Roseateles amylovorans: one gene and its partner. The protein of the gene in region 2 interacts with the protein of the main gene of each other region in a pairwise test. Links are inferred from orthologs where the notes say so. Each region holds a gene or a part of one and is shown on either strand. Other genes may lie near its edges.

Region 1 (8,499 bases), 3.5 Mb from region 2 along the record:
CTGGCCTTGCGCATCGGTGGTCGCGAACAGCGGGGTGTCGACCACGATGATCCGGGCAGTCATCCGGTCATGGATGTTGCAGCCCAGTTGTGCCACGCCGGGTTGGTCGAACACTACCGGCTCTGCCGGCGTGCCGGCATAGAGCTTCAGTTCGAAGCGCTTGATTGGCGAGAACGAATACACATGGTGGCGGACCGTGTCGAAATTGGGAAAGCTCACCGCCGTCCCGGTCTGGACCACCAGCAACTGGGGTTGGAACTGCCGGTCGCGCTGGGACATCTGAGCGGCCGTGCCGGCCGCCGCGCGGCTGGGCTGGCCCTTGACCTCGACCGCCACCACGGTGTCAGGCAGTGGCTGGCCGCTGCCGTCGCGGACCTGCAGGGTCCAGGGCGCCGCCTGCGCAGGAGTGACCAGGGCGGCTCCCGCCAGCCCCGACAAGAGGGCCGTCAGGGGCGTCAGGGCCATCAGAGCCATCAGGGACGGCAGGCGCACGGTGAAGGGCGCAGAGGTCGGGCGGGGGGGCATGGCGGATGTCAGGTGAATGACCAGACATCAACCATAGCGGGTTTTGGGTGTCGGCGGACGCAGGGCTTGCTCCAGCATGAGCGCCAGACGGGCCAGTGCCTCCCACGGATCGGCCGGCCATTCCGGATGCCGCAGGCCCTTGACGATACCGTCGCAAACCTGGGCCGCGACCAGCAGCCGGGACAGCGCGGCGCCGCCCAGTTGAGGCACGATGCGTTCGAACAGACGCTCCTTCGGGCCCCAGACGCGCGCCTCGCGCAGCGCCATCGGCAACGGCTTGCCCGCTGCGACCGCGTCATGCACCCGCTTGAGGGCGCGGATGTCCTCGGCCATGGTCCAGTGCACCAGCACGGCGGCTTCGCCTTCGGCCTTCAGGCCCTCGAGCATCCGCAGCACCCGGGCCACCCGGCCGCTGAGCAGGGCTTCGCTGAGCTTGAACACATCGAAGCGGGCGACGTCCAGCACCGCAGCTTCGATCTGCTGCAGGCCCAGTTCCCCCGGCGGATGCAGCAGCGCCAGTTTCTGAAGCTCCTGATGGGCCGCGAGCAGGTTGCCCTCGACCCGGTCAGCGAAGAATTCCAGCGCTTGCTGGCCTTCCGGTCCGGCGGCCACCTGCTGCCCCTGCTGTTGCAGCCGGCGGGCGATCCAGGCCGGCAGCTCGCGCCGTTCAACCGGGTCGACCTTCACCGTCACGCCCACGCTGTCCAGCGCGGTGAACCAGGCGCTGGAGAGCTGGGTCTTGTCCAGCCGCGGCAGGGTGACGATGGTCAGCACATCAGACTGCACCCCCTCGCAATAGCGCTGCAGCGCGTCCGAGCCGTCTTTGCCGGGCTTGCCGCTGGGAATGCGGATTTCGATCAGTTGGCGGTCGGCGAACAGGCTCATCGCCTGCGCAGCGGCCAGCACCGGCGCCCAGTCGAAGTAGGCCCCCGAGACGGTGAACACCTGCCGCTCGCCGAAGCCCTGCCGGCGCGCTTCGGCGCGCAGCAGGTCGGCGGCTTCCTGCGCCAGCAGCGGCTCATCGCCGTGAACCGTGTAGACCGGCTTGAGCCCCTTGGACAGGTGGCCCGCCAGCGCGTCGCCCTTGATCTGCATGACCGGGTGCCGGGCGGATCAGGCGGACAGCCGCACGGCCGCGAGCCGGCGCAGCAGCAGGCCCACCGCCTCGACCTGCATGGCCTTCTGCAGCGACGCCTCTTCCTGCTCCTTGGCCAGGGCCGCGCTTTCGCTGTAGTTCATGTCCCGGGTCAGCCGCAGTTCGGTGCGGGGCAGCAGGATGTCGCCGCCGGCCGATCGCAGCGAATAGTCCAGTTGCAGCCGCAGTTGCCATTCGGTGATCTGCCCGGCGGTGGTGGTGGCCACCGAGGTCTTGTCGCGGATCTCGCGCTCGACGTCGATGATGACGTCGGCACGGTTGGGGTCCTCCACCAGCTTGAGCGGGCTGCGCAGCACCTGCCGGCGCAGTTCCTGCGCCAGCGGCGAGTGCGGGACGAAGCCGGTCAGGGCCAGGGTCTTGAAGTGGTAGTCCGGCTCGCGCCGGAGTTCGAAACCACAGCCCGACAACAGGGCCACGGCACCCAGCGACAGCAGATCACGGCGTTGCATGGCGTCAGACCACCAGGTTGACGAGACGGCCCGGCACGATCACCACCTTCTTCGGGGTTTTGCCTTCGGCAAACTTCTCGAAGTCGGGGCTGGCCAGGGCGATGGCCTCGATCGCGGCCTTGTCCGCCGAGGCGGCCACCTTGATCGAGCCGCGCAGCTTGCCGTTGACCTGCAGCATCAGTTCGATCTGGTCTTGCACCAGGGCGGCGTCGTCGACCGTGGGCCAGGCCGCATCCAGCAGCTCGCCCAGTTCGGCGGCGAAGCCGAGCTCGGTCCACAGCGCATGCGCGATGTGCGGGCAGGCGGGGTAGATCACCCGCAGCAGCACCGAGAAGCCTTCGCGCAGGGCGGCCGCGTCCTGACCCGCTTCGGCGGCCTTGAAGCCCTCCAGCGCATTCAGCAGCTTCATCGCGCCGGAGACGACGGTGTTGTACTGCATGCGCTCGTAGTCGTAGCTGACCTGCTTGAGCACCAGGTGCACTTCGCGACGCAGCGCCTTGCCGTCATCGCTCAGCGCGGCGAAGTCCGCGCCCGCGGCCTTGATCGCGTCGGCATGCCGGGTGCCGAAGCCCCAGACACGCTTGAGGAAGCGGTGCGCGCCCTCGACGCCGGCGTCGTTCCATTCCAGCGTCTGTTCCGGCGGGGAGGCGAACATCACGAACAGGCGCGCGGTGTCGGCGCCGTACTCGTCGATCAGGGCCTGGGGGTCGACGCCGTTGTTCTTCGACTTCGACATCGTCGTCATCTCGTACTCGAGCGGCAGGCCGTCGGCCTTGAGCGTGCCGCCCAGCGGCTGGCCGTGCTCGTTGCGGACCACGTCGACCTCATGCTCCCAGTAATAGTTCTTGCCGGCGTCTTCCGGCTTGCGGAAGAAGGCGCCCTTGAGCACCATGCCCTGGGTGAGCAGGTTCTTGAACGGCTCGTCGAACTTGATGAGCTTGAGGTCGCGCATCACCTTGGTCCAGAAGCGCGCATACAGCAGGTGCAGGATGGCATGCTCGATGCCGCCGATGTACTGGTCCATCGGCATCCAGTAGTCGCTGCCGGCGCCGACCATCGCGCCCTGGTTGGACGCGTCGCAATAGCGCATGAAATACCACGAGCTGTCCACGAAGGTGTCCATCGTGTCGGTCTCGCGCTTGGCGGCGGCGCCGCACTTGGGGCAGCTGCAGTTCAGGAAGTCGGCGCGCTTGTTCAGCGGGTTGCCGCTGCCGTCGGGAATGCAGTCTTCCGGCAGGACCACCGGCAGATCCTTCTCCGGCACCGGCACGGCGCCGCAGGTCTCGCAATGGATGATCGGGATCGGCGTGCCCCAGTAGCGCTGGCGGCTGACGCCCCAGTCGCGCAGGCGCCAGGTGGTTTTCTTCTCGCCCAGGCCCTGCGCGCCGAGCAGCTCGGCGACCTTGTCGACCGCCTGCTTGTGGGTCAGCCCGTCCAGCACGCCGGAGGCCGTGCACACGCCCTTGTGCTTGTCGCCGTACCACTCGGCCCAGCCGTCCAGCGAGAAGGTCTCGCCCTCGACCGCCACCACCTGCTTGATCGGCAGGCCGTACTTCTTCGCGAAGGCGAAGTCGCGCTCGTCATGAGCGGGAACGCCCATCACGGCGCCGTCGCCATAGCTCATCAGCACATAGTTGCCGACCCAGACCTCGACCTGCGCGTCGGTCAGCGGGTGGGTGACGAACAGCCCGGTGGGCATGCCCTTCTTGTCCTGCGTCGCGAGCTCGGCCTCGGTGGTGCCGCCCTGCTTGCATTCCTCGATGAAGGCGTGGAGAGCGGGATTGGACGCCGCCGCATGCGCGGCCAGCGGATGCTCCGGCGCCACGGCGCAGAAGGTCACGCCCATGATGGTGTCGGACCGGGTGGTGAAGACGTACAGACGTCCGCCCTGGATCAGTTGCCCCCCGGCATCCTGGATCTGGTGCGGGAAGGCGAAGCGCACGCCTTCGCTCTTGCCGATCCAGTTCTCCTGCATCAGGCGCACCCGCTCGGGCCAGCCGGCGAGGAAGTTCTTGTCCGAGGGATCGGCGACGGCCGCCAGCAGCTCTTCGGCGTAGTCGGTGATCTTCAGGTAGTAGCCGGGGATCTCGCGCTTCTCGACCACCGCGCCGGAACGCCAGCCCTTGCCGTCGATCACCTGCTCATTGGCCAGCACGGTCTGGTCGATCGGGTCCCAGTTCACCACCTGGGTGCGGCGCTCGGCGATGCCGGCCTCCAGCATCTTCAGGAACAGCCACTGGTTCCAGCGGTAGTAGTCCGGCTTGCAGGTGGCGATCTCGCGCGACCAGTCGATCGCCAGGCCCATCGCCTGCATCTGGCTTTTCATGTAGGCGATGTTGTCGTAGGTCCACGCGGCGGGCGGCACCTTGTTCTTCATCGCCGCGTTTTCCGCGGGCAGGCCGAAGGCGTCCCAGCCCATCGGCATCAGCACGTTGTAGCCCTTCATGCGCAGCTGCCGGGTCAACATGTCGTTGATCGTGTAGTTGCGGACATGGCCCATGTGCAGCTTGCCGCTGGGGTAGGGCAGCATGGAGCACGCATAGAACTTGGGCTTGCTGGCGTCCTCGACGACGCGATAGGCGTCGCGGGCGTTCCAATGGTCGCGGGCGGCCTGTTCGACCTCGGAGGGGGCGTATTTCTCGTTCATGTTGGCTCGGGGGACGGATCGGGCGATTGTAGGAGCCCAGCGCGTGCGGCTGGGCGCGGTTTGGCCCCGGTGCCGCCGTGCGCGTCTGGCGAAGGTCGAAACGCGGCCCGAATGCCGATGGCATGCGGATGCTGTGCCGCTGGAAGGCGGCGGTCGTATGGCGATGGTGGGGCCATGGATGCAGCGATCGATGCGGCGATGGATGCGGCCGTCGTGCAACTGAAGGAGACCTGCCGCAGGCCAGCGCGCGGGCAGGCCGCTGCTCAGCGAGGCGCGGGGTCCGGCGTCGCGCCTGTGCGCGGCGCCGTCTGGGGACGGGGTGGTGCGGCGGCAGCGCCGGGGGGCGTCGGCGGGCCTGCGCGGCGGTTGCCGCCGGCGTCCCCGCCACGGGCGTCGTCGCCCTTGCCGCCTTCGCCGCCCTCGCCGTTTTCAGCGACAAAGGCGATGCGATTCAGCCCCGCCGCCTGGGCCCATCCGATCAATTGCGCCACCTGTCCGTACGGCACGTTGCGGTCGGCCGTCATGCGCAGTTCGGTGTCGGGCTGACGCACGGCCAATGCCACCAGGCGAGCGCGTAGCGCGGCCGCCTCCAGCACGTCCTCGCCCAGAAAATAGCGGCCGTCCGGCGTGATGGCGATGGCCACGAAGCGCGCGGCGGGCCCGGGGGCTGCGGCGTCGCTCTTGGGGAGTTCCAGTTTGAGCGCGCTGCCCATCAGGGGGGCGGCGATGATGAAGATCACCAGCAGCACCAGCATGACGTCGATCAGCGGCGTCATGTTGATGTCGCCCATCGGCTTGGGCGTGTCGCGGCGCTCGAGCCGGCCGAAGCTCATGGGGTGACGAGCAGTTCGCGCAGGTCGTGGGCGAAGCCTTCCAGCTCGGCTTCGCAGGCGCCCACCCATTTGCCGAACAGGTTGTAGGCCAGCACCGCCGGAATCGCCACGGCCAGACCGGCCGCGGTCATGATCAGGGCCTCACCCACCGGGCCGGCCACCTTGTCCAGGCTGAAGTTGCCGGTCGACGAGATGCTGAGCAGGGCGTGGTAGATGCCCCAGACCGTGCCGAACAGGCCCACAAACGGCGCCGTGCTGCCGACGGTGGCCAGCACCACCTGGCCCCGGTTGAGGCCGCCCAGCACCTGATGCAGGGCATCGCGCAGGCGGCGGGTCAATTGGGCGTGGGGACGGCCGGAGGCCGCGAGCGTGCCGACCGGGCTGTCCAGCAAGGCGGCATCGACCAGCGGCAGCATCAGGGCTTCCCGGTCCAGGGCCTGAAGCTGCTCGCGGCCGGTGGGGAGTTCTCCCGCGGCCCAGAAGATGGGCAGCCCGCGTTGCAGGTCGCGGCGGGCGCGGACCAGGGTCCAGCCGCGCCACAGGATCAGCACCCAGCTGCTGACGGACATCACCAGCAGCACCAGGGCCACCAGGCGGCCGACGCTGTCGCCGGCATGCCAAAGATCGAACAGCTCACGCATCGTCAGCAGGCCCCTGGGGCTCAGGCCAAGCCGAGCACGTCGTTCATGTCGAACAGACCGGTCGCCCGCGTGGCGAGGAAGCGTGCGGCGCGCAGGCTGCCTTGCGCAAAGGTCGCCCGGCTGGACGCCTTGTGGCTGATCTCGATGCGCTCGCCGATGCCGGCAAACAGCACGGTGTGGTCGCCGATGATGTCGCCGCCCCGCACCGTGGCGAAGCCGATGGTCGACGGGTCGCGTTCACCGGTCACGCCTTCACGGCCGTAGACCGCGCAGGTCTTGAGGTCGCGGCCGATGGCGTCTGCCACCACTTCACCCATCTTGAGTGCGGTGCCGCTGGGCGCATCCACCTTGTGGCGGTGATGGGCTTCGATGATCTCGATGTCATAGCCCTGGGCCAGCGCCTTGGCGGCATTTTCCAGCAGCTTCAGCACCACGTTCACGCCCACGCTCATGTTGGGCGCCATCATGACGGCGGCCCGCTGCGAGAGGGCCTGGATCTCCGCCTTCTGGGCGTCGCTGAAGCCGGTGGTGCCGATGACGGTGCGCACGCCCAGCTCGGCACACAAGGCCAGATGGGCCAGCGTGCCTTCGGGACGGGTGAAATCGATCAGCACATCCGCCTGGCTCAGGCCCGCGCGGACATCGGTCGTGATCGCCACGCCGGTGTGCTGGCCCAGGAAGGCGCCCGCATCCTGGCCGAGGGTGGGACTGCCCTCGCGGTCCAGTGCGGCGGTCAGGCGCAGGTCGGGTGCATTCAGCACCGCTTCGATCAGCATGCGGCCCATGCGGCCGGAGGCCCCGGTGATGGCGATGCGCACGGCGCCTGCGCTCATCGACGCGCCTCCAGCGGCGGATAGTCGCGCACCGGGCCGACCGGCTCCGGGGTGGCGGAGGCCTGCTTGACCGGCGGGGGCAGCGCCTTGCGCTCTTCCTCGGTCATTTCCAGCTTCGGCGCCTTGCCGGACACCTTGGCGGTGTTGATCGCGGCGATGAATTCGTTTTCGGTCGGGAGGTCGCCCGGGGCGTCGATCTTGGCGAGCTGGTCGCCGTCGAAGGTCAGCTGGATGTGGCGATTCTGCGGCGCTGCGCCTTGGCGCCGGATGGTGAAGATGTAGTCCCAGCGGGTCTCGTGGAAGACATCGGTCAGCAGCGGCGAGCCGAGTTGGTCGCGCACCTGGGCCCGGGTCATGCCGGGCTTGATGCGCTCGATCTGTTCCTTGGTGACCACGTTGCCTTGCACGATCTCGACGCGGTAGGGTCGAACCAGGCCGAGCACCTTGTCGCCGCTGACGGAGAAGGCGTCGAAGGTGGGCATCTGCGAGCACGCGCCCAGCGACGCCAGGCCGCCGATGGCGACGCCGAGTCGCGCAATCAGGGCGATTTGGGATTTCAATGACATGGCGGGGCTTCGCAAGGGGTCAAGGGCTATGATGAGCGGAATTCTAGCGGGAGGCTCCCGCACTCTCGCGGTCGCAAACCCCATGAATCGCTCCGACGAAATCAAGAACAGCGGCCTCAAGGCCACGCTGCCCCGGATCAAGATCCTGGAGATCTTCCAGACGGCTCAGCGCCGCCACATGACGGCGGAAGATGTTTACAAAGCTTTGCTCGATGAGCGGGCGGACATTGGTCTGGCCACGGTCTATCGCGTGCTCACCCAGTTCGAGCAGGCGGGGCTGCTGTCTCGCAATCATTTCGAGTCAGGCAAGGCGGTCTTTGAACTCAATGAAGGTCATCACCATGACCATCTGGTCTGCCTGAACTGCGGCCGCGTGGAAGAGTTCTACGATCCCCAGATCGAGGAGCGCCAGCATGCCATCGCCGCCGATCGCGGCTTTGCGCTGCAGGAGCATTCGCTCGCGCTGTATGCGAACTGCATGAAGAAGGACTGCCCGCACAAGATGGAGCGCTGAGGCGCGCTGTCCTGCTGTCTCGCTGTCCCGCTGTCTGTTTGGCCGGTTGTCCTCTGCTGGGCGCTCCGGCGGACCGAGGCGGCGCACACGTCCATGTTGACGGCAGCTGTGGTTGCCACCGTGGCGGCAAGTGCAGCGGCTCGGATGGCGCGGCTCGGACAGCTGACGGAGTGGCGACGTGCGCCGTTCGTTGACGTCGCCGTCAGCTGGCGTCGTCGTTCAAGCCTTGTTCAATCGCGCGCTGGTGGCGTTCCACGAACTCGCGATAGGTGTCGATGCCCCGCAACTGGAGAATCGTGTTGCGCACCGCGGCCTCCACCAGCACCGCCAAGTTG
Region 2 (8,265 bases):
GCCGAAGGAGTTCGTCACAGCGGCTTTGCCGCTCTCCCACTTCACGGAGGACTCCGGGAAAGCGCCCAGGGCCGCTGCCTGGGTGGTCGACAGGGTGGGCAGGCCTTTGCTGTTGCTCAGGGCCCCCAGCAGGGCTGCGTTGATGCGCGGCACATCGGCCAGCAGCGCATTGGCGCGGTTGTTGGCCAGGATGCGTTGCACGCCGATCAGCGAGCCGACGATGACAACGGAGACGATGGCCAGAGCAATCGACAGTTCAACCAGGCTGTAGCCGCGCTGGCGTGTCGATGCCGAACGGGCTCGTGCGAAGGGTTGGAAGGACTTCATGCGAAACAGCTCCAAAGAAAGTGATAGGTGGGGGAGCAGGGCGGACTGGGTCGATGGATGGACCTATGAACCGTTCCCGCCTCTCGGCTGCCGTGATCAGCAGCGCGAGCCGTATCGTAGGGTTTCATCTGATAAATGTGATTCCTGAGAAATTGCAAAACTGATACTGAGGTGTTGTCAGAGAGGGGCCTGTCAAAGTCGGATGTCCCCAATCGAAGAGGTGGCCGTGCGGTGGGCATCGCTCGCCATGCGGATGGTTCTGCCAGGCCCGTACCCGCTCGAGGCGGGCGCGATGGCTGTCTCGGGCAGTCAGTGGGGCTGCGCCACAATGTGTGCATGACATCCCTTTCCTCCGACGTACCGGCCGCCGTGGCCTCGCGGGCGAGTGAGCTGCGCGACCTGCTGAATCACCACGCCCATCTCTATTACGTGCTGGATGCGCCCGCGCTTCCCGATGCCGAATACGACAAGCTCTTTCAGGAGCTGCAGGCACTGGAGGCCGCCCATCCCGCGCTGCTGACTGCAGATTCACCGACGCAACGGGTGCTGGGACGAGTGCTCGATGACTTCGTACCGGTTCGACATGCCGTGCCGATGCTGTCCATCCGGACGGAGACCGATACCGAAGCCAGCGGCGCCGTGAATTTCGATGCGCGGGTCCGGCGCGAGCTCGATCTGCCGCCGGAGGCCCCCGCTGTGGAATACGCGGCGGAACTCAAGTTCGATGGCCTGGCGATCAACCTGCGTTATGAGGAGGGCTTGCTGGTGCAGGCCGCTACCCGCGGCAATGGCGAGACCGGCGAGGATGTGACGCAGAACGTGCGCACCATCGGCCAGATTCCGTTGCGTTTGAAAGGCGTGAGCGCCGCCGTGATCGAGGTCCGGGGCGAGGTCTACATGCGCCGCGATGACTTCGAGGCGCTGAATGAGCGGCAGCGCGCCGCCAATGAGAAGACCTTCGTCAATCCGCGCAATACCGCCGCCGGCGCGGTGCGGCAGTTGGATCCCGCGTTGGTTCGCCAGCGGCCTCTGAGTTTCTTTGCCTATGGGTTGGGAGAGGTCCGCGGCTGGGAGATCCCACCCACCCACAGCGCGCTGCTGGACGCTCTCGCCGCGTTCGGACTGCCGGTCTGCGAGGACCGCGCAGTCGCCCGCGGCGCGCAGGGCTTGATCGATTTCCATCGTGCGATGGGCGCCAAGCGCGATGAACTGCCGTTCGACATCGACGGGGTGGTCTACAAGGTCAACAACCGCGAGCAGCAACGCCGGCTGGGCTTTGTGTCACGCGAGCCGCGCTGGGCGGTGGCCCACAAGTATCCGGCGCAGGAACAGGTCACCCGGCTGGATCGCATCGACATCCAGGTCGGCCGCACCGGCAAGCTCACCCCGGTGGCGAAACTGGCGCCTGTGTTTGTGGGCGGAACGACGGTCAGCAATGCGACGCTGCACAACGTGTTCGAGCTGCGCCGCAAGGGCGTGCGCATCGGTGATCAAGTGATCGTGCGTCGCGCCGGGGACGTGATTCCGGAGATCGTCGGCAAGGTGGAGACGGCCCGGCCGGGCTATGTGCCCAATTTCCACATGCCCAAGCACTGCCCGGTGTGTGGCAGCGAGGTGGCCCGGGAGAAGGGGGGCATCGACCACCGCTGCAGCGGCGGCATCTTCTGTCCGGCCCAGCGCAAGCAGGCGCTGCTGCATTTCGCTGGTCGTCGGGCGATGGACATCGAGGGCCTGGGCGACAAGCTGGTCGATCAACTGGTCGATGGCGGCATCGTGACCAGCTTGCCGGGTCTCTACAAGCTCGGTGTGGCCAAGCTCGCGGCGCTGGACCGCATGGCCGAGAAGAGCGCCCAGAACCTGGTGGATGCGCTGGAGAAGAGCAAGAAGACCACGCTGGCGCGCTTCCTTTTTGCGCTCGGCATTCGCCATGTCGGCGAGACCACGGCCAAGGACCTGGCCAAGCACTTCGGCCACATGGACGCGCTGATGGCCGCGGATGAGGCGAAGTTGCTGGAGGTCAAGGACGTCGGACCGGTGGTGGCCCACAGCGTGGCGTCGTTCTTTGCAGAAGCGCACAACCGGGAGGTCGTCGAGCAGCTGCTGGCTGCAGGGATCGAGTATCCGAAGACCGACGGCGCCGTGGCGGCTCAGGGGCCCCAGCCGCTGGCCGGCAAAACCTTTGTGCTGACCGGCACGCTGCCCACCCTGTCTCGGGACGAGGCCAAGGAACTGATCGAAGCGGCCGGCGGCAAGGTCAGTGGATCGGTATCGAAGAAGACCAGCTTTGTGGTGGCCGGTGAAGAGGCAGGCTCCAAGCTGGAGAAGGCGCGTGAGCTGGGGCTGGCCATCCTGGACGAGGCCGGTCTGCATGCCTTGCTCGCGTCCGCCGCCGATACAGCAGCGGACGCGCAGGTGGATGCCGATCCGTCCGATGCGCCGGCGTCTGACGCTGGCGCTTGACCGTCCGAGGGAGCGTCGCTGATCGACCGCACGTCAGCGGCGCGCCGATTCCCTCAGCGCATGGCGGCGATTTGAAAGCGGTGCTCAAACGCTACTTCAGTGGGGCCCACCGTGACGCGCCGGGCGTGGGATGTGCGATGGCGGCACTGGCGGTGGATGCCGCGCGGGAGCAGGGGCAACTGGGCGCCACGTTCAGCGATGGCATGGCGGCTTACCTGCGGGAGCTGGCGGTGAACCGTCTGGATGGCACGGTGGTGGAAGAGCCCGATGCGCAGGACCGGGCCCGCGCGATCCACACGTTGTCGGTGATGGTGGGGTCGATGGTCCTGGCCCGGGCCAGCGCGGTGGCGGCACCGGCGCTGTCCGAAGAGAACCTGACTACTTCGCTGGACGCGCTGACCCGCCCGTCGGCCACCTGAGCACGCCGACCGCCAGCGCCGTGCCCAGCAGCACGACCAGGCAACCCGCCGCCATGGACGCAGTGAGCGTCTCGCCCAGCGCCAGCCAGCCCCAGATCAAGGCGAAGACCGGGATCAGGAAGGTCACCGAGATGGTGTTTGTGGGGCCGATGCGCTTCATCAACCGGAAGAACAGGATGTAGGCCACGCTGGTGCACAGCAAGGCCAGCAGCCCGACCGCCCACCAGGCGCGCGCGCCAGGCAGGGTGTCGGGACGAAGCGCCACTGCCGGCGCCGCCAGCATCATCGCGGCGGCGAACTGGCTGCCGGTGGCCACGGCCAGAGGGCTGGCGCCGCTCAAATAGCGCTTGGTCGCATTGGCCGCCAGGCCGTAGCTGCAGGTGGCGATGAGACAGGCCAGGATCGCGAAGCCGCTGCCGCCGGGCTTGAACGAGGCCTTGTCCCAAGCCAGCAGCACCACGCCGGCAAAACCCAGCGCCAATCCGATCAGGCGGGAGCCGTCCAGGCGTTGGCTGAACCAGGCCCAGGCGACCAGCGCGCCCCACATCGGCGTGGTGGCATTCAGGATGCTGGACAGCCCGGCATTGATCGAGAGCGCCGCATAACTGAACATCGCAAACGGCAGCGCGCTGTTCAGCAGGCCGACCAGGAGCAGGGCGCGCCAGTGCCGGCGGAGGTCGCCCAGCCCCTCGCGAAAGGCCAGCAGCGGCACCAGCAGCACCGAGGCGCCCGCCACCCGCACCGCGGCGGTGGCGACCGGCCCGAACTCCGGCGCGGCGACCCGCATGAAGAGGAAGGAAGCGCCCCAGATCGCGGCCAGCACCACCAGTTCCAACAGATCACTTTGCTTCACGCGAGAGGTCCTTTGCCCGTCAGGGGTAGTGCTTGTTCCAGCCGCAACAGCGCTTCCTTGCGATGCAGACCGCCGGCATAACCGGTGAGATGGCCATCGGCGCCGACCACACGATGGCAGGGGATCAGCAGCGACAGCGGATTGCGTCCCACCGCCGCAGCCACCGCCCGAACCGCTTCGGGACGACCCAGCCGGAGCGCGAGTGTGCCGTAGCTGAGCGTGGTGCCCGCAGGAATCTCAAGCAAGGCCCGCCAGACGGACTGCTGGAACGGTGTGCCCGCAGGGGCCAGCGGGAGGGTCCCGTCCGCTGCGGCACCGCCGCCGGCCGCGTTCGAGTGAAAGTAGGCCAGCACGGCGGCGCGTGCCGCTGCGAGGATCGGGTCGTCGTCGCGATGCGGTAGATCCAATCGGCCCGGATGGTATTTCTGATCCTCGAACCACAGACCGGAGAGGCCGTCTGCATTGCGCGCGAGCAGCATGCGGCCCAGCGGCGTGTCGATCTCGGACTGGAAGAGCGCCCGCAGGTGGGTCCGACCCGCCGCGCGGCGGCTGGGCGTGACGACGTCGGCGGTCGGGTGCAGGCCGTCGGCGGGCGTGGGCAGCGTCTGGGAACTTGGGTTCACGGGACGTCGGGATAACGTCGGCGGTGAGGAGGATGTGGGCGATGTGGGCAAGGGACGCGATGTGTCGGTCGCAGGCTGGGCCGAGAGGGCGCCGGACCGCGAAGGTTCAGTGAGTGGGGCCGAGGGCAAGTGGGTGGCGATCATGGCGACGGTTCCTTCCTGGCGGGTCGACGGCAGCGCGGAGCGGCGACGGGAGTGGGGAGATCGGAGGTGCGACCGGACGTGAGACCGGACGTGAGACCGGAGGTCGGACCGGACCTGAGATCGGAATCGGACCTGAGCTTGGACGTCGCCGCCCCCTCGGCGAGCGCCGCCACCGCGGCGATCGCCGCAGCGATTGGCCGGGCCGTGCGCTTCACCGGTGCAGCAGCGGAGGCTTCCCGCCACCACTGCAGCACCGCATAGCTGCGGTAGGGGGCAAAGGCCTCGGCGGCCGTGATCAGGGCCAGCGGCGTCAGTGGGCGTCCGGCGCGATGTTCCAGTCGCTGCTTGAGCACGACGTCGCCCGGCAGGAAGGCATCCGGCCAGCTCCAGCCCCGCATCAGCATGTAGTGGGCGGTCCAGGGGCCGATCCCAGGCAGCGCGACCAACTCGGCAATCGCCGCCTGCACGCTGCCACGGCCCTGCGCAAAGCCCAAGGTGGGCCACTGCTGCGCCAGGGTGATCAGGGCCTGTGCGCGACGTGCCGGCATGCCGAGCGAGGCGATGTCGTCCACACTGGCCGCCGCCAGACGCGCGGGCGGCGGGAATGCATGGGTGATGCCTTCCGGCGCGCCGAGCGCCACCGGCAGCGGCTCGCCGAACCGGGCAATCAGACGGGTAGCCAGCGTCCGTGCAGCGGCCACGGTGACCTGTTGACCCAGCACCGCACGGATCGCCAGTTCGAACCGGTCCAGCGTGCCAGGCAGCCGCAGTCCCTCAGCGGACGATCCGAGCGAATCGCCCAAGGCCGCCGCGATGGCGTGGGGATCGGCATCGAGGTCCAGCCAGCGCCGCAAACGAGGCATCAACGCGGCCATCGCCGGCCACAAGGAGGCGCTCAAGCGCACCTGCACCTGGGCACGCTCGGCACCGTCGGCGCTCAAGCGCACGGTGAGCCAGCCGAGCAGGTCGTCCTGGCCGGGCCGGGCCAGTCGCACACTGCGGGACAGCGTCAGCCGCTCGATGTCGACCTGCTCGACGCCGGGCACCGCCCGGGCCGCCAGGAACTGCAGCAGCACCGTGCCCAGGAGCGGCGGGCGAAGGTCCAGGCGCAGCTCCGCCGTCTCGGTGGCGGTGTCCGTCGGATCGCCTCCGGTGCGGCGCAGGGCGGTCGGGCTCAGGCGGTACTGCGTGGCAAAGGCCGCATTGAAGCGACGCAGGCTGGAGAAACCGGCCGCCAGGGCGACCTCCGAGACCGGCAGACGTGTATCCGTCAGCAACTGCTTGGCCAGCAACAGGCGCCGGGTCTGCAGATACTGCAGCGGGGCCACGCCATGGACGGCGGTGAACACCCGGCGCACATGCCGCTCGCTCACGCCCAGGTGGGCGGCCAACACCGGGAGCGAGGCGGTTTCCGGGGCGCATTCGTCGAGCCAGCGGGCGGCTTCGCGGGCCAGCACCTCGCCCGCATCCATCGCGCTCCACCGACGTGCGGCTGGCGCCAACTCGGGGCGACATTTCAGGCAGGGGCGGTAGCGGGCGGCTTCCGCCAGGCTGGCGCTGGCATAGAACTCGCAGTTTTCGCGCTTGGGCGGCCGCACCCGGCAGATCGGGCGGCAGTAGATGCCGGTCGTCTTCACGCCCACGAACCATTGGCCGTCGAAGCGGGCATCCCGCGCCAGCAGGGCGGGGTAGCAGTGGTCGGGGTCGAGGGAGAGGTCCATGGCAGGGATGATAGGCAGCCAGTCCCTGGACGGCTCGCCGTTTTCGGACCTGTTGCTGACACGGCCTGGCAGTTGCGGTGGCGCGGGCTTGGCCCGCCGCTTGCTCTCTCACACGCCGGGTTACATCAAGGCATCAGGACACCTGCCTACAATCCGCCCCAGTTTCTGCCCACCGCAAGGCGGGCCGCTCGGCAGCGTGTGGGACGTGACCGTTCCGCCGCCCGCGCCGGGCCTCATCTCAGATTCCGATCTCCATCTCAGACTTCCATCTCAACAGGGACGCTCATGCAAGTTCACGCATCCATCTTCAAGGCCTACGACATTCGCGGTGTGGTCGGTCAGACACTGAACGAGGAACTGGCCGAGCACCTCGGCCGCGCGTTCGGTACCGAAGCCAAGCTTGCCGGTGAGAAGGCCGTGGCCGTGGGGCGCGACGGTCGCGTTTCTGGTCCGTCGCTGGTGGATGCGCTGGTCCGCGGGCTGAAGTCGACCGGTCTGGATGTGGTGGACATCGGCGCGGTGACCACCCCGATGCTCTATTACGTCGCGGCCACCCGTGGCAAGCATGGCTGCAACTCCGGCATCCAGGTGACCGGCAGTCACAATCCGAAGGACTACAACGGCTTCAAGATGGTGCTCAAGGGCGCCGCCGTCTACGGCGAGCAGATCCAGGGCCTGAAGCGGCGCATCGAGGCCGAGGACTACGCCACTGGCAACGGCCGCGTCGCGTCGATGGATGTGGTGGCCGAGTACAGCGCCCGCATCGTCAAGGATGCCAAGCTGTCGCGTCCGATGAAGATCGTGGTCGACAGCGGCAACGGCATTCCCGGCGCCACCGCGCCGGCCATCCTGCGCGCCCTGGGTTGCGAGGTGGTGGACATCTTCTCGAAGGTGGATGGCGATTTCCCCAACCACCATCCGGATCCGTCGCGTCCCGAGAACCTGGAAGACCTCAAGCGCATCGTGCACGCCACCGATGCGGAGCTGGGCCTGGCCTTCGACGGCGACGGCGACCGCCTGGGCATCGTGACCAAGGACGGCACGATGATCATGCCGGACCGCCAGATCATGCTGATCGCGGCCGACATCCTCAAGCGCAAGCCCGGCTCGGAGATCATCTTCGACGTCAAGTGCACGCAACGCCTGGCCCCGTGGATCCGTGAGCACGGCGGCAAGCCGCTGATGTGGATGACCGGCCATTCGCTGGCCAAGGCCAAGCTCAAGGAGACCGGCGCCCCGCTGGCCGGCGAGCTGTCCGGTCACATCTTCTTCGCCGAGCGCTGGTATGGCTTCGACGATGCGATGTACACCGCCGCCCGCATGCTGGAGATCCTGTCGCGCTTCGACGATCCGAGCAAGGTGCTCAACGAGCTGCCCAACAGCGTCAACACGCCGGAGCTGAACGTCCCCTGCAAGGAAGGCGAGCATCACGAGGTGGTGGCCAAGCTCAAGGAAATCGCCGAGTTCCCGAATGCGAAGGAGCTGATCACCATCGACGGCATCCGTGTGGAGTACGACGACGGCTTCGGCCTGGTCCGTGCCTCCAACACCACGCCGGTGCTGGTGCTGCGCTTCGAAGGCCACACCCAGGAAGCCCTGGAGCGCATCCAGAAGGAAGTCCTGGCGCAGCTCAAGCGGGTCAAGGCGGACATCAGCTTCACCTCGGGTCACTGAGATGGCCACGCCGGGCGGTCGCCCTGGCGCGGCTGCCTGGCCCC

The links.
Region 1: the proteins of ligA (region 2) and leuS interact in binary tests that used the Escherichia coli proteins (3 or more experiments, as listed by UniProt). The link is inferred for Roseateles amylovorans from one-to-one orthologs.

The regions. Positions count from the first base shown.
Region 1 is NZ_CP104562.2:5,971,706-5,980,204, reverse strand. What follows is about bases 1,935-5,094. They hold leuS (leucine--tRNA ligase), read right to left. Parts: upstream 4,778-5,094; coding sequence 2,135-4,777; downstream 1,935-2,134. Other genes in these bases: N4261_RS24725 (ExbD/TolR family protein), read right to left, coding at 5,041-5,094; N4261_RS24735 (LPS-assembly lipoprotein LptE), read right to left, coding at 1,935-2,130. Also shown: N4261_RS24745 (methylamine utilization protein), read right to left, coding at 1-525; holA (DNA polymerase III subunit delta), read right to left, coding at 553-1,620; more of N4261_RS24735, read right to left, coding at 1,639-1,934; more of N4261_RS24725, read right to left, coding at 5,095-5,610; N4261_RS24720 (MotA/TolQ/ExbB proton channel family protein), read right to left, coding at 5,607-6,251; dapB (4-hydroxy-tetrahydrodipicolinate reductase), read right to left, coding at 6,272-7,084; N4261_RS24710 (outer membrane protein assembly factor BamE), read right to left, coding at 7,081-7,650; fur (ferric iron uptake transcriptional regulator), read left to right, coding at 7,733-8,164; hprK (HPr(Ser) kinase/phosphatase), read right to left, coding at 8,367-8,499.
Region 2 is NZ_CP104562.2:2,481,156-2,489,420, forward strand. The notes cover bases 300-3,225. They hold ligA (NAD-dependent DNA ligase LigA), read left to right. Parts: upstream 300-663; coding sequence 664-2,787; downstream 2,788-3,225. Other genes in these bases: N4261_RS10535 (type II secretion system protein), read right to left, coding at 300-342; N4261_RS10545 (hypothetical protein), read left to right, coding at 2,859-3,206; N4261_RS10550 (DMT family transporter), read right to left, coding at 3,166-3,225. In the rest of the region: more of N4261_RS10535, read right to left, coding at 1-299; more of N4261_RS10550, read right to left, coding at 3,226-4,059; N4261_RS10555 (methylated-DNA--[protein]-cysteine S-methyltransferase), read right to left, coding at 4,056-4,538; N4261_RS10560 (DNA-3-methyladenine glycosylase 2 family protein), read right to left, coding at 4,823-6,547; N4261_RS10565 (phosphomannomutase/phosphoglucomutase), read left to right, coding at 6,833-8,221; N4261_RS10570 (3-deoxy-D-manno-octulosonic acid transferase), read left to right, coding at 8,223-8,265. UniProt on the Escherichia coli protein: DNA ligase that catalyzes the formation of phosphodiester linkages between 5'-phosphoryl and 3'-hydroxyl groups in double-stranded DNA using NAD as a coenzyme and as the energy source for the reaction.